DNA from 3 places in the Elongatibacter sediminis genome. Region 2 is predicted to be linked to each of the others. Evidence: predicted binding sites of a transcription regulator. Region 2 holds the regulator's gene; each other region holds the start of a gene.
The links. Region 2 encodes FNR, which switches genes on or off when oxygen is low (the NO sensors DNR and NnrR bind a similar motif). Its sites were predicted from a motif close to TTGATNTANATCAA; they were not measured.
Positions count from the first base shown of each region.

Region 1: a site for FNR is predicted at 1,328-1,341, ahead of V3330_RS15750 (RrF2 family transcriptional regulator). Genes of this name have one in related genera too.
Region 3: a site for FNR is predicted at 2,054-2,067, ahead of ppk2 (polyphosphate kinase 2). Genes of this name have one in related genera too.

Region 1 covers NZ_JAZHOG010000011.1:82,339-87,321, forward strand. Annotated here, with positions in the region: gene V3330_RS15745 (TonB-dependent hemoglobin/transferrin/lactoferrin family receptor) at 1-1,180, opposite strand, end outside; gene V3330_RS15750 (RrF2 family transcriptional regulator) at 1,488-1,931, shown strand; gene V3330_RS15755 (SirB2 family protein) at 1,962-2,357, shown strand; gene V3330_RS15760 (alpha/beta hydrolase) at 2,398-3,279, opposite strand; gene V3330_RS15765 (amidohydrolase family protein) at 3,417-4,983, shown strand, end outside.
Region 2 covers NZ_JAZHOG010000006.1:259,053-264,035, reverse strand. Annotated here, with positions in the region: gene V3330_RS10970 (CDGSH iron-sulfur domain-containing protein) at 1-57, shown strand, start outside; gene queD (6-carboxytetrahydropterin synthase QueD) at 96-452, shown strand; gene hemN (oxygen-independent coproporphyrinogen III oxidase) at 581-1,972, shown strand; gene fnr (fumarate/nitrate reduction transcriptional regulator Fnr) at 2,122-2,871, shown strand; gene V3330_RS10950 (FKBP-type peptidyl-prolyl cis-trans isomerase) at 2,928-3,410, opposite strand; gene V3330_RS10945 (Vgb family protein) at 3,494-4,483, shown strand; gene V3330_RS10940 (DUF4399 domain-containing protein) at 4,504-4,980, opposite strand.
Region 3 covers NZ_JAZHOG010000001.1:462,082-467,064, reverse strand. Annotated here, with positions in the region: gene V3330_RS01815 (M20/M25/M40 family metallo-hydrolase) at 1-693, opposite strand, end outside; gene V3330_RS01810 (potassium channel beta subunit family protein) at 952-1,917, shown strand; gene ppk2 (polyphosphate kinase 2) at 2,134-3,144, shown strand; gene V3330_RS01800 (DUF47 domain-containing protein) at 3,187-3,837, opposite strand; gene V3330_RS01795 (inorganic phosphate transporter) at 3,862-4,896, opposite strand.

The sequences.
Region 1 (4,983 bases), on a different contig from region 2:
ACGCCAGATCGGTCTGCAGACCATCACGGAACTCGCTGGATTCCGTCTGCAGCCATTCCAGTCCGAGGCCCACCCGATGACGAACCGCGCCGGTGTACAAGGACCGGAACAGATTGAAGTCGATGCCCGTGTGCTGCTGGCCGTAGACGAACCGCCGGTCGATGGAAACCGGTACGCGTGCCGCCTCCCGGCGCTCGAAGCTACGCTGGTCGGTTTCGTAATCCGTCACGTAGACTCGCGCCAGCCCCTGCTCCCAACCGCCCCATGCGAACAGGAAATCGGCGACCAGACGGCTGCTTTCGTCGTGGTCGACACCCCGCAGCGCGGTGGTACCGCCGAAGCGACGGCCGTAGCCCAGTTGCGAAAACACGTCCGTCGTCACGTCACGTTCCTGCGCCGCCGCCGTGAGCCGCAGCCGATGACCGGAAGCGGTGTCGTAGGTGTAGCGCAGCAGGCCGTCCTGGCTGTCCCAGTCCTGCGGATCCAGCGGCTGCCCGTGCGGAACGGCGGCTTCGGTTTCATGCCCTTCGCGGCGCGTGTAGGCGGCCATCAGGGCATGCGGACCCGAGCCGAGCGCGGCCACACCGGACCCGGCCCAACTCGCATCCGCGCCGCGGTAGGCGCCGCGGACGCTGCCGGCGGTGCTGCCGCCACCGCGGGCGAGCACATCATCGGGATCGAAGGTGGTGATGGACACCACTCCGCCCAGCGCGTTGGAGCCATAGAGCACCGATGCGGGACCATGCAGAACTTCCACGCGCTTGATTCGATCAGTCTCGACGAGGTTGCGACCACCGTCCGAGTAACTGCCGACCGCGAATCGGTCACGCACCGGTATGCCATCCTGCTCGATGGCCACCCGATTGCCGCCGATACCGCGGATACTGATGCCGGTGCCACCGAAACGGGACCCCGCTGTTTCCAGCTCCAGACCCGGTTCGTAGCGCAGCAGATCGTCCAGCCCCTCGGCCAGTTCGGATCGGATGCGGGCGGCATCGATCACGCTGACCTGCGCCGCCACTTCGGACAGCGGCCGCGGCGCACGGCTGGCGACCACGACGATCGGGTCCAGCTCGCGCGCGTGCTCATCATCACCCGGCCGGCGCCCTTCGTCGGCTGGCATCTGCGCCACTGCGAAGCCCGGCAACAGCAGCACAGGCAGAATCAATGCCCTGAGCAAGTGCGCTCCGCGCGCCGGTGCCCGGGTACGGAGGGGAATTTGCTTTGCGGCGCACAAATCCGGCTTTCTGATCTTGCGCATGTTTTTTTCCAATGCGGTTCGCACCATTAAGAAAAAGCAGAATAGATGCATTCGAAATAATCTATTTTGACCTGGATCAATCCCGGTGCCGGTACTGCTGGCAAGCGCCCCACCCGCGAGCCTGCACCGGCAAGAAGCGCCGAGTGCGCGCGGTTGACCTGCATCAAGGGCTCCAGGTGGCCGGCTTGCTATTTTAATCCAGTGTTCATGCATCAATTTCCATTTCATGAAACTGACCCGCTTCACTGATTACTCGCTGCGCGTCCTCATCTACCTGGGGCTGGAGAATGGTCGGCGGGTCACCATCCGGGAAATTTCCGATGCGTACGGCATCTCTCGCAATCACCTGATGAAGGTGGTCAGCAACCTGACCCGGCAAGGCTATCTCGACGCGCGGCGCGGTCCCGGGGGTGGTATCACCCTGTCGCGCCCGCCGGGTGAAATCAGCCTGGCCGACGTGATCCGGGACATGGAAGAGGACCTCAATCTGGTAGAATGCTTCTGTGAAGATGGCCAGTGCGTCATTCAACCCGTGTGCCGGCTGCGCGGGGTTTTGAAACAGGCCTTGGCTGCCTATATCGGCGTGCTCGAGCAGCATACCCTGACCGACCTGTTGCGACCGCGGAACCAACTCTCCGATTTGCTCGGACTGAACATCGAAGCCGCCTGATTTATTCGCCCACCGTCAACCTCCTCATCCATGACCTACCCCGAGCTGAAACTGCTCCATGTCGCGCTCGCGCTCACCAGCATTGCCGGCTTCACACTCCGCTGGACCTGGAAACGCATCGGTCATGCCTGGTACGAAGCGCGTGTGACCCGGATTCTGCCGCACATCATCGACACGGGACTGCTGGCCGCCGGCATTCTGCTGGCCATTCGAATTGCCCAGTACCCGCTGACCCACTCCTGGCTCACGGCCAAGATCGCGGGCCTGATCGCCTATATTCTGATCGGCGCGGTGGCCATGCGTGCGGCACCGCGCAGCCATCTGAGCATGGCCGCGTTCACCCTGGCGGTGCTGGTGTTCGCGTGGATGGCGAGCGTCGCGCGCACCAAGTCGGTCTGGGGTTTCATCGCCCCGCTGCTGGCCTGAGTTTCCGCGGCCAGGCGCTGGACAAGCGCCGCGCCGGGCGCTAGGTCCCGTCCGGCAGGTGCTCCCGGATAAACCGGATCTGTTCACGAATGCCCGCGCGCGCCTCCGGCAGAAACCCGAACAGGGTGAAATCGTGCGGCATTCCCGGCCACACGCTCAATTGCGTGGTCACGCCCTGCCGCCGCGCTTTCGCCGAAGCCAGGCGGCTGCTGTCCAGCAGCATTTCGGAACCGCTGACCTGAAACAGGAGCGGCGGAAAGCCGGTGAAATCCCCCCAGTAGGGGCTGGCGCGCGGGTCGGTGGGGTTGTGTTCACCCAGATACCAGTGCCGCATCAACATCAACGCCGCAATGCCGAACATCACATCCGACCGCTCGTTATCGACCACCGAGCGGCCCATGCTGGTCAGGTCCGTCGCCGGCGACAGCAACAGCGCGCAACCCGGTTGCTCCGCTCCACCATTTCGCAACTCGCCCATCAGGGCGAGCGCCAGTGCCCCGCCTGCCGAATCACCCACCAGAACGCAGCGCCTCGGCACGCCGCCGGCTTCGGTCCACGCGCGCCATGCGGTAATGCAATCCTCCAGGCCGGCCGGAAAAGGATGTTCCGGCGCGAGGCGATAAGACGGCAAAACCGCTTCGAAACCGAGTTCGACGGCCAACCGGCCCGCCAGGCCGGAATGCAGATTGGGCGTTTCGATGCACCAGGCGCCGCCGTGCAGCACAAACAACGTTCCCCGCACTTCGCCTCCCACCGGGCGAATAAACCGGGTGGGCAATCCGCCCAGTTCGCGGTCTTCCACTTCGAGTCGGCGGGGTTCGTGCGCGAACCGGCGATCGATGCGCGCGGCGATGCGCCGGAAATCACCGATCTCCAGTTTCGAGGCGTGCCGGCGCGAACTGACGCGCAGGATCAGATTCATGATTCGAGATTGCCAGGAGGGCATACCGGCATTATCGCAAATGCGGCCGGGCCGCATGCATGTTAGCCGGTGCGCCCGGGCCCGCTCTTCTGTACCCTCTCAGACACCATGGCGCTCTGATGCAAAGGACTGGCCGAATGAAACAGCAGGACAAGCCGATAAGAATCCGATTACTGACTGTGTTGATCACGGCGCTTTTTGTTTGTCCTGGCGGCGCTGCAGCACAGAGCAGCGATACCGATCCCCTGCCCGCGCCGCCGCGCGCCGAAGGGGAAGGACCGTTCGACCGGCTGGCGATTCGCAATGCAACGCTGATCGATGGCAGCGGCGCTCCGGCTGGAGGGCCGGTCGATATTCTGATTGAAGGCAATCGCATCGCCGCCGTGGTGAAGACCGAGTACGTGGTGGGCGACATGCGGCCGGCCGACGCGCCGGAGCCGGCTTCGCACGAAATCGATGCCACCGGCATGTACGTGCTGCCGGGCTTTGTAGATCTGCATCTTCATTCGGGGGATACCCCCAAAACGCCGCAAGCGGAGTATGTCTACAAACTCTGGCTGGCCCATGGAATCACCACCGGCCGCGGCGTGCCGTTTGCCTCGCCGGAGTTCTCCGAGAGTGAAAAAAGACGCAGTGCGCGCAATGAAATTACAGCCCCGCGCATGTTCACCTACCGCCTTCCGTTCGATGAATGGGAGGGCACCATCGAAACGCCCGAAAAGGCCCGCGCCTGGGTACGCTCGGCGGCCAAAACCGGGATCGATGGCCTGAAGCTCACGGCTTATCCGCCGGACATCATGGAAGCCCTGATCGACGAGGCGAAAAAGCTGGGACTGGGCACTACCGCCCACCTGTCACAAACCGGTGTCGCCAACATGAATGCCCGCGATGCGGCCCGGCTCGGTCTGGGCACCCTGACGCACTTCTACGGTTTGTTCGAATCGCTTTACAAAGATCACCGGGTGCAGACGTGGCCGGCCGGATACAACAATTTCAACGAACAGGAACGCTTCGCCCAGGTGGCCCGCCAGTGGACCCTGGTACACGAGCGTGGCAGCGACGAGTGGAAGGCCCTGCTGGCCGAGTTCAAGTCGCACGACCTGACCCTCGACCCGACCTTCACGACCTACATCGCCAGCCGCGATGTCGCCCGCAGCCGAACCTCGGAATGGCACGAGCGGTACACCCTGCCTTCGCTGTGGGACTTTTACATTCCGAGCCAGGTCAACCACGGCTCATATTTTTACGACTGGACGACCTGGGACGAGGTGGCCTGGAAAAATTTCTACCGCGTCTGGATGGCCTTCGTCAACGACTACAAGAACATGGGCGGGCGGGTGACTGTCAGCTCCGACGCCGGCTACATCTACAACACCTTCGGTTTCGCGACCATCGAGGAAATGGAGTTGCTGCAGGAAGCCGGCTTCCACCCCCTGGAAGTCATCCGCGCCGCCACCCTGCACGGCGCCCAGACTTTGTTCGAACCGAAGGGCGAGCCGATCCAATTCGGCGTGGTTCGGGCCGGCCTGCTGGCCGACCTCGTCATCGTGCCGGAAGACCCGATCGCCAACCTGAAAGTTCTGTACGGAACGGGCACGGAACGCCTCAATCACGAGACCGGCGAGGTGGAGCGGGTCGGTGGCATCCGGTACACCATCAAGGACGGCATTGTTTACGACGCACGGGAACTGCTGGCCGATGTCG
Region 2 (4,983 bases):
AACAAGCCGTTTTGTGACGGCTCGCACGAAAAGGTCGGTTTCCGCAGCGGACGCTGATCATTGCCAATCTCAGCCCACGGCGGCACAATCCGCCCGTGGACGTCTTTCGCGTATTCCAGATCGAAGCAGCACACCGCTTGCCCAACGTGCCCGAAGGGCACAAGTGTGCCCGTGTACACGGACATTCCTTCCGCATCGAAGTACACGTCAGCGGTGAAGTGAACGAGCCCGAGGGCTGGGTGATGGATTTCGCCGACCTGCGGCGCGCCTTCCAGCCGCTTTTCGACCGACTGGATCACCACTACCTCAACGACATCGAAGGCCTGGAAAACCCCACCAGCGAGAACCTCGCCCGCTGGATCTGGCAGCGCCTTCAGCCGGAATTGCCCGGTCTGACCCAAATCATCGTGCAGGAGACCTGCAACGCCGGTTGCATCTACCGCGGCGGCTGAATGCCCGAAATTCCGCGGCACTCGGGCTGCACGCGAACTGCCCCCAGTTGACAGGCATCAACATCAGGCCCGTCCGCTTGAGGTATCGTCACCTTCAGCACTTCACTGAGATGCCGCAGGCCCAGACCATGACTCATCCGGTTCATTTTGACCGGGCGCTGATAAGACGGTACGACATCGCCGGCCCTCGCTACACGTCCTACCCGACCGCGCCCCGTTTTCACGAAGGTTTCGACGCCGAGGCCTACCGCCGCTTCGTCGCGATGAGCAATGACGAATTGATTCCGGCGCCGCTGTCCCTTTACGTGCACCTGCCTTTCTGCCGGTCGCTGTGTTACTACTGCGCCTGCACCAAGAAGATCACCCGCCATGCCGAACACGGCGAGCGCTACCTCGAAAGCCTGACAAAAGAGATCGAAATGCAGGGCCGGCTGTTCGATCGTGACCGCCCGGTGAGGCAGTTGCACTTCGGGGGTGGTACGCCGACCTTCTTCGAAGACATCCAGATCGAACAATTGATGGCCCGTCTGCGGCAATCGTTCAGCTTCGACAAGTCGGATGACCGGGAATTTTCCATCGAGCTGGACCCGCGCACCGTGGATGCCGGCCGCCTCGCGTTTCTGGCCGATACCGGATTCAACCGGGTCAGTGTGGGCGTGCAGGACATCGACCCGGAGGTTCAGCAGGCCGTGAACCGGGTTCAGGATACGGAGCATACCCTGGGTCTGGTTGATCAGGCTCGGAGGGCGGGCATCGGTTCCGTGTCGATGGATTTGATCTACGGCCTACCGCTGCAAACTCCCGAACGGTTCACTCGCACTCTCGAGGCCGTGGCCGCAGCCCGCCCCGACCGCCTGGCGGTGTACAGCTATGCCCACATGCCCAATGCGTTTCGTGCACAACGGCTGATTCGTGACTCCGACCTGCCAACGCCGGAAACCAAGCTGGAACTGATGGAACTGGCTGTCGAGCACCTCACCGCGGCCGGCTACGTCTACATCGGTATGGACCACTTCGCCCTGCCTGAGGACGAACTCGCGGTCGCCCTGACGAACGGCAGCCTGCAGCGCAATTTCCAGGGTTATTCCACGCGCGGTGACTGCGACCTCATCGGCCTTGGCGTCAGCGCGATCGGCAAGGTGGGTGATTGCTACGCCCAGAACATCAAGGAGATTCCACGTTGGGCCGATGCCGTCGACAACGGCGATTTTCCGATCTGGCGTGGTTATACACTGAACGCCGAAGACCGCCTGAGACGCGGGATCATCGAGGCCATCATGTGCCGCGGCATGGTCGAGTACGACTGGTTCGAAAACCGCTTCGACATGGCTTTTGACGATTACTTCGCCGCCGAGATCGAAAACCTTCGCCCCCTCGAGAAAGACGGACTCATCAACATCGAAGAGGATCGGTTCACGGTGACGCCCGCGGGCCGACTGCTGCTGCGCGCGATCGCGATGGTCTTCGATGCCCACCTGACGGCCAGCCAGTCCGCACCCCGGTTTTCCCGCGTGATCTGAACACCACCACCCAACGGAGTGCACCGCGAACGGAACGCCCCTGGCCTTGAAAATACGTTTTTTCCAGAGGACTACGTAGTTTTACGCATGCGGAGCACGCCAGCGCAGTCGTAACATTCCCATATGAGGCATGAATTAGGAGAGTAGTCATGGAATGCTCGGCAGCGAACATCAACATCCGTGAATTCCGGCGCGACGCCAGCCGCAGCCAGGTGGCGTGCAGCCGCTGCTCCCTCGGTGAACTGTGTCTCCCCCGTGGGCTGGACCCGGATGAAGTCCAGCGCTTCGAGAAAATTGTCAACCGGTCACGGCCGCTACGGGCCGGCGAACACCTGTTCCGGGCCGGCGACGAGTTTCGCTCCGTCGCGTCGGTGCGCACCGGCTGTTTCAAGAGTTACGTCGTCGACGCGGAGGGCCAGGAACAGGTACTGGGCTTCCACCTGCCCGGTGAGATCATCGGTCTCGATGCCATCCATTCCTGCCGCCATACCGCCAGCGTGGTCGCACTCGACACCAGCGCGGTCTGCACGCTGTCCTTCGAGTCCGTGACCCAAATGGCACGGAGCATGCCGGAACTGCAGGCGGAACTCTTCCGCATCATGAGCGCGCGCATCAGCGAACTGGAGACCATTGCCGGCGATTTGAGCGCCGATGAGCGGATCGCGATGTTCCTGCTCTCTCTGTCCGACCGTTTCAGCCGGCGTGGCTACTCGGAACACGAGTTCATTCTCGCGATGTCGCGGCGGGATATCGCAAGCTTTCTGCGACTGGCCACCGAGACCGTCAGCCGGGTGCTGGCGCGGTTGCAGAAATCAGGCCTGCTGAAGGTGGACCGCAAGCAGGTTCGGATTCGCGATCTCGATGCCCTGCGCGAGGTTGCCCGCCAGCAGGCCGCGTAAACGAAACAAGCTTCGGCGCGACCCACGCGCCGCAGGTCGCGGACCCAACCCCGATATCAGTGCTGCACCCCGCCCGGCCCGTGAACGTGGCCGTGCGCCTGTTCTTCCGTGCTTGATTCCCGGACTTCGACGATCTCGATGTCGAAGGTGAGGGTCTGGCCGGCCAGTGGGTGGCTGGCATCGACGTCCACGTTGAATCGCCCGACCTTGACCACTGTCACCTGCACCGGACCTTCCCGGGTCTGCAGGCCGATGACCTGCCCCGGTTTGAGTTTGCGCGGATCGCGGAAATGCTTGGCCGAGACCCGTTGAATGTTGGGTTCCGCCTTCTCGCCATAGGCTTCAGCCGGTTCGATGGTGACCTGGAATGTGTCGCCGGCACCGCGTCCCTCGAGGGCTTTTTCGAGCCCGGGAATGATGTTGCCGGCACCATGCAGATACGACATGGGTTCGCCTTCGCGCGATGACTCCAGTTCACTTCCTGCGGCATCGGTCAGGGTGTAATGGAAACGCACTACGGAATTCTCTGTGATGTTCATTGGCTCGACAGCACCCGGAAAAGGCTGCGATTATACTGTCTGGTCAGCGATACTGCCGCTGACTCACACAGCACGGAGGACCTATGTTCAGCAAGCCTCTGACCTTGATGTGCGCCACGATCATGCTGGCGCAGCCGATGGCCGGCCTCGCCTCGGTCGAAGTCTCGATTACCGAATGGCCCGTGCCCTGGGCCGACACCCGGCCGCGCGATCCCGACGTGGCCCCCGACGGCGACATCTGGCTGGTCGGCCAGGCCGGTGACTACGTCGCCCGGTTCGACCCCGATACCGGAGACTTCGAGCGCCTCGACCTGCCCGAGGGCACCGGCCCTCACAACGTGATCGTGGACCGCGACGACACCTTGTGGATCGCCGGAAACCGCAAGGGCTGGATCGGTCAGATGGACCCGGAGACCGGCCACCTGATGAAACATGAAATGCCCAGTAGCGATGCGCGGGATCCGCACACACTGGTTTTCAATGAGACCGGCCAGATCTGGTTCACCGTGCAATGGGGCAATTACATTGGCCGCATGGACAAGGCGACCGGCGCGACCGAACTGGTCGAATTGCCGATTCCCAAGTCACGGCCCTACGGCATCGAGCTCGACCCGTCCGGCCGCCCCTGGGTTGCGCTGCTCGGCACCAACGCCCTGGCAACCGTGGATCCGGAAACACTGAAACTGGAAATCATCCATCTGCCCCGGGAAGACGCCCGGCCGCGACGCCTGGCGCTGACCGGAGACGGTGTCGTTTGGTACGGCGATTACGCCCAGGGCTATCTCGGCCGCTACGACCCCGCGACCGGTGACATTCGGGAATGGAAGAACCCGAGCGAGGAATCCGGCCCCTATGCCATGGCGGTGGATTCCCGCGACCGGGTCTGGTTCGTTGAAACACGAACCCGGCCCAACCTGCTGGTGGGTTTCGACCCGCAGACCGAAGAATTCTTCGTCCGGGTGCCGGTGCCTTCCGGCGGCGGAACCGTTCGCCACATGGTCTACGACGAAGCCCGCAACAGCCTCTGGTTCGGCACCGACACCAACAATCTGGGCCGCGCGCGCCTGCCCTGACCGGCGCGGCGTGCGCCGGTTTAAGGCGCCGCGGAGGACGTGACCGTGATGGTAATCCGGTCGGATTTCACGATCGGATCATGCGGGACGTGCCGGTGGTCGGCGAATACGAGCTGCAGTGTGTGTTCGCCAGCGGGCAGGGTCAGTTCGGTTTCCGTCTGTCCGCCGCCGAAGTGGATCAGTTGCTCGCTGGCCGGCAGGGGCAGGTTCGGATCGGGCAGTTCATCCATATCGATGAGCAGATGGTGATGGCCACTGTTCGCCTGTTCGGTCCCGGCCGGCGCGATATCCATGCCTTCCACGCGAAAATGAACGGTGAACGGGGTGGCGACGGTGTCGCCGTTGGCCAGTCCGTCAAAACCCACGGCCGCCCCGTGCGGTGACGGACTGCGGGTGATTCCGGACCCGGCGTCATCGCCCCCGCCGGCGAAGAGGTTCGGCGCGCAAAACGCCATGATGAGTGCGAGCGATGCCGCGCCGAGTCGCGATACGTGCATGGT
Region 3 (4,983 bases), on a different contig from region 2:
GTAGGCGGTGATTTCCCAGGTGGCGTAGGTCTTCTCCGCCGACTGGATGTTGTAGGTGATGGCCTGGCCGTGTTCGTCCAGAGCGCCGCCGCCGGCATCGGAATTCAGGGCGTATTCGGCGGTCGCCAGGTCCGGACGGTCGTAGGCGAGTAAACGGGTGGTGCGCATTCCACTTTCCTCGTCACCCGAAAAGGCCAGGAACAGGTCGCGGTTCGGCACGAAACCCTCTTTTTTAAGCCGGATGAAGGTCGAGGTCAGTTGCGCGACACCGAACTTGTTGTCGATGGTGCCGCGCCCGTAGAAAAAGGTGTCGTCTGAAGTCAGCTCGAACGGCGGGCGTTCCCAGTCCTCGGCATAGGCTTCCACCACGTCCATGTGTCCGAGAAACAGGATCGGTTTTTCCCCCGATGAGCCGTCGCCGCGGTAGCGGACAACCAGTGCGGCGAGGTCGTCGAGACGAATGACCTCCACGTCGCGTTCCGGAAAGCCGGCGGCCTTCAGTTCATCGGCCAGGAAATGCGCCACTCTGGGCGTGTTTCCTGTGCGCTTCGAAGTGTCGATTTCGACGATGGTGCGGTAAATGTCCAGAGCCTTGCGGGCGTGCTCGGAATTCCGGTCCGCATCGGCGGCGGCTGCGCCGGACACGCTGGACAGCAGCAGGGCCAGGGCAATGCTCTTGGGGTTCGGGTGCACGTTTTCGGTCCTTGTTTTCAATGGTTCGGGTTCTGCCCCTGGGGGGCTGAACAGCCTGCGCGCCGGATACCTTACCAGACCTTTGCCCAAGACTTGGAAAAGCACTCAAGCTGGTGTTGCCAGTGGTCGCGTACCGATAAACCCGGGTTCGGATTCGGCGGTGCTGAAACGCATGACCTCCGTGCCGCTGGCTGGTGTAAACGGGAGGACCGTCTGTTAGCCTCGGTAGACGTAGTCTTTCAAATCCCCGGAGGGACCATGAGGTATCGCCACGTCGGTAGCGCCGGAATCCAAGTCAGTGAACTGTCTTTTGGGTCCTGGGTGACTTTTCACACACAGTCCGGTGTCGAGGACGCCACGACAATGATGGCGGCCGCCTACGACGCCGGCGTCAACTTTTTCGACAACGCGGAAGTGTACGCCGGCGGGAAGTCGGAAGAGATTATGGGCCGGGCGTTGAAAAAATTGGACTGGCGCCGGGGCAGTTATCTGGTGTCGACCAAGCTTTACTGGGGTATTGAGGAAGGACCCAACGAAAAGAACACGTTGAACAGAAAATACCTGATGGAGGGCATCGACGGTTCGCTTGAACGCCTGGACCTGGACTACGTGGATATCCTGTACTGCCATCGGTCGGATCCGGCGACGCCCATTGAGGAAACCGTGCGGGCCATGCACAGCATTATCGAGCGGGGCAAGGCAATGTACTGGGGCACATCCGAATGGGATGCCGCGGAGATCGTCGCCGCACTCGAAATTGCGGATCGACATCACCTCCACAGGCCCATCGTTGAGCAACCGGTGTACAACCTGTTCGAACGTCATCGTTTTGCCCCGGAGTATGAGCGCGTATACGGCGAATACGGCTTTGGATCGACAACCTGGAGTCCGCTCGCCTCGGGTCTATTGACCGGTAAGTACCGTGATGGCATCCCCGCGGGCAGCCGTGGTTCCCTGTCAGGCTACGACTGGCTTCAGGACCGGCTCACCGATGCGGAGAAACTTGCCCGTGTCGAGGCGCTGCGACCGGTGGCTGAGGAGATGGGAGCCACCCTGTCCCAATTTGCACTCGCATGGTGCCTGCAGAATCCCTACGTCAGCAGTGTCATTACCGGCGCCAGCCGGGTCGAGCAGGTGCGCGAGAATATGAAAGCGCTGGAGTTCACTTCGGCGTTCACGCCGGCGGTGATGGATAGGATCGACTCGATCGTGACCGGACACTGAAGGGCTGGCAGCGGTGGCGATGTTCGCATTACTCGGTTCCCTCGCCATTGTCCGCGGCTTCTCGGGGCAATGACATCCGTGGCGACTCAGCCCGCGAATCTTCCCTTTGCCAGCCAGAGTTTTGCGTGGCAAGAAGTTGTTCTGGATCAATATGTTGCCAGATTTTAATTGATATACTGAAATATTGATTTGCAATAAAACGGACGGGCGAACGACGTGCAGAAAACGGAACGTACCATCTCGGAAGAAGGCGCGCCCGGCAAGGTGGCGGAGGAAATGTGCGAGGCCGATGCGCCCGTGTCGCCGGATGCTCCGGGAGCCAATGACGGTTTCGATCATTATCTGGGCGGTGAATACATACCCAGCATTTCGCGCAAGATACGCCGCAATCCCAGCGCGATCGGGCGGCTGTTCAGGGAAGGCAAATATCCTTACCTCGATCGAATCGAACGTTCGGTTTACGAAGAGGAAAAGACCAGGCTGCAAACCGAGTTGCTGAAGGTGCAGAGTTGGGTCAAGAAGACCGGCCAGAAAATCGTGGTGATCTTCGAAGGCAGGGACGCGGCCGGCAAGGGCGGCACGATCAAGCGGTTCATGGAGCACCTCAATCCTCGCGCCGCCAAGGTGGTGGCCCTGGAAAAGCCCACGGAACGCGAAAGGGGCCAATGGTATTTCCAGCGCTATATTCAGCATCTGCCAACTCGTGGCGAGATTCTTTTTCTGGACCGGTCCTGGTACAACCGGGCAGGCGTCGAGCGTGTCATGGGTTTTTGTGACTCGCACGAATACCTGGAATTCATGCGTCAGTGCCCGGAATTCGAACGCATGCTGGTCAACTCGGACACGATCCTGATCAAGTACTGGTTTTCAGTCACCCGAAAGGAACAACAGAAACGATTCATGGCGCGCAAACGCGATCCGCTCAAGCAATGGAAAATGAGCCCGGTCGACGAGGCCTCCATCCACTTGTGGCCGGAATATACCCAGGCCAAGGAGGCGATGTTCTTCTACACCGACACGGCGGCCTGTCCCTGGACGATTGTGAAGTCGGACGACAAAAAGCGCGCCAGGCTGAATTGCATGCAGCACTTCCTGGGCAGCCTGAACTACACCGACAAGTATCACGACGTGGTGGTTGGAGCGGATCCCCTGATCGTCGGCTCGCCCGCCCAGGTTTTGAGAGAAGACATTCACCTGGATGCCTGGCCGTACAGGAAGTCGGAATGATCGGGGAATGCCGGGCCCGGTAATCCGCAGTTCGATCTGCGGTCAGACCACCGAACCCATGACAACGGACTCCAGTTCATCGGACACGTCTTCGGATATGTCGGAAATTCTCGCCACCAGCAGCACCAGTTGTTGCAGGTGGAGTTTCAGGGCCAAATCGATGTCCGAGTCAAAAATGCCCCGAGTCAGGTGAGCCTGCCTTCCATCGATTTCCGATTCGATCACGCCCACCCGGATGACATGTTCCTTGAGGGATTCGATGTCACCTTCGGGCATCACGTAGTCTTCGAGCGCCATGCGAAGCTCGTGAAAACAGGTGACGCTCGAGCCGAACAAATCCAGCAGGTCAGCCACGAATTCTCCGGGAATGTGCGGTGACTGGTCGACGATGAATCGAGCGGTTGTATCTCCGGCATCGGCAATGCCGTCCACCATCTCCACCAGGCGGTTCAGGTCCGCCCGGATTTGAGGCAGGAATGCGCCCTGGTGAAGCACCGCCCGCGCCTCCCGTTTGATGCGGTCTGCTTCCTGTTCGTGGCGCTTGACTGCCTGAGACTTCAGCGCTGACGCTTCAGTGTCGCCGGCAACATAGTCCTCCAGCATGCCCCTGGTCTCCGACAGACAGTCATGGACCGCTGACATGTGGTTGATTACCAGTTCGCGGACTCTTTTCTCTTTTTTGAAGATTTCCATTTGGATTCACCCGAATCGATTCTGTCATGGTAAAACGCGGTACAACATGGCCGCGAAAATCGCGGCGCTGACGGGGGTAACGACCCAACCGGTGACAATGCTCCTGATCCTGCCGAGGCTGATGGAGCGCATGCCCTTGGTCAGTCCGACGCCGACCACGCCTCCCACCACGGCTTGTGAAGTCGATACCGGAATTCCCGCCATGGAAAAAAAGTGTACGCCGAAAGCGGCGGCGAACTGGGCCGAAAGGGCGCCGCCGTAATCGAGCGGCGTGATGTTCTTGCCCACGGTGTAGGTCACCCGTTCACCGAACGTCCAGGCCCCGATGGCCATGGAGATGCCGCCCGCCAGGGCCAGCCAGCTCCCCATGTCGGGGTATTTGGCGAGCAACGGACCGATCGCATTGCCCACGTCGTTCGCACCCAGTGAATAGGATACGTAAGCCGCGGAAATCAAAACCAGCACGCCCAGGATTTTCGACCAGACGAGCGCTTTCGCGCGCCGCAGCAATACGCCCAGCGACAGGTAGATCAGGAATGCGAGGACCATCGTCAGCACCGGGCTGATGACCCAGGCACCGAAAATCTTCAGCATCACGCTGAGTTGGAAATAGGACGCGTTCAGGCCCACGATTCCCACACCGGTTCCGGCCACGCCCCCGACAATCGCCTGGGAAGTGGAAACCGGTACGCTGGAAAAGGTCGCCAGAGTGACGAACAGTCCCGCGGACAGAAGGGCGACCAGAATGGCTTTGTCCGGCAGACGATCATCCGGGAAGTACGATCGGAATTGTTCGTCCGCCTGGTGGCCGTGTTGCCGCTGATAACTTTCCGTGTCGGCGATGACAATCCCTTTTCCGACCGTTTTCATCACGTGCTGCCCCTGCAGCATGCCGCCGAGAATGACGAAAAGGGCCATGATGGCGACCGCCTTGCGGTAGGAGATGATCTGCGCGCCGACGGTCGTACCGATGCAATTGGCGGCATCGTTGGCGCCAATATTCCAGCCGACATAGCAGCCGGCCAGGATCAAAGTGATCGGTAACAGAACCTCGGTCAATGACTCGATCTCATATCCGGAAATCCCGATGAAGCGGAGAGTCAGGTTTCATCTTACCCACATGCGGCGGGGCGCTGACTGACGTGG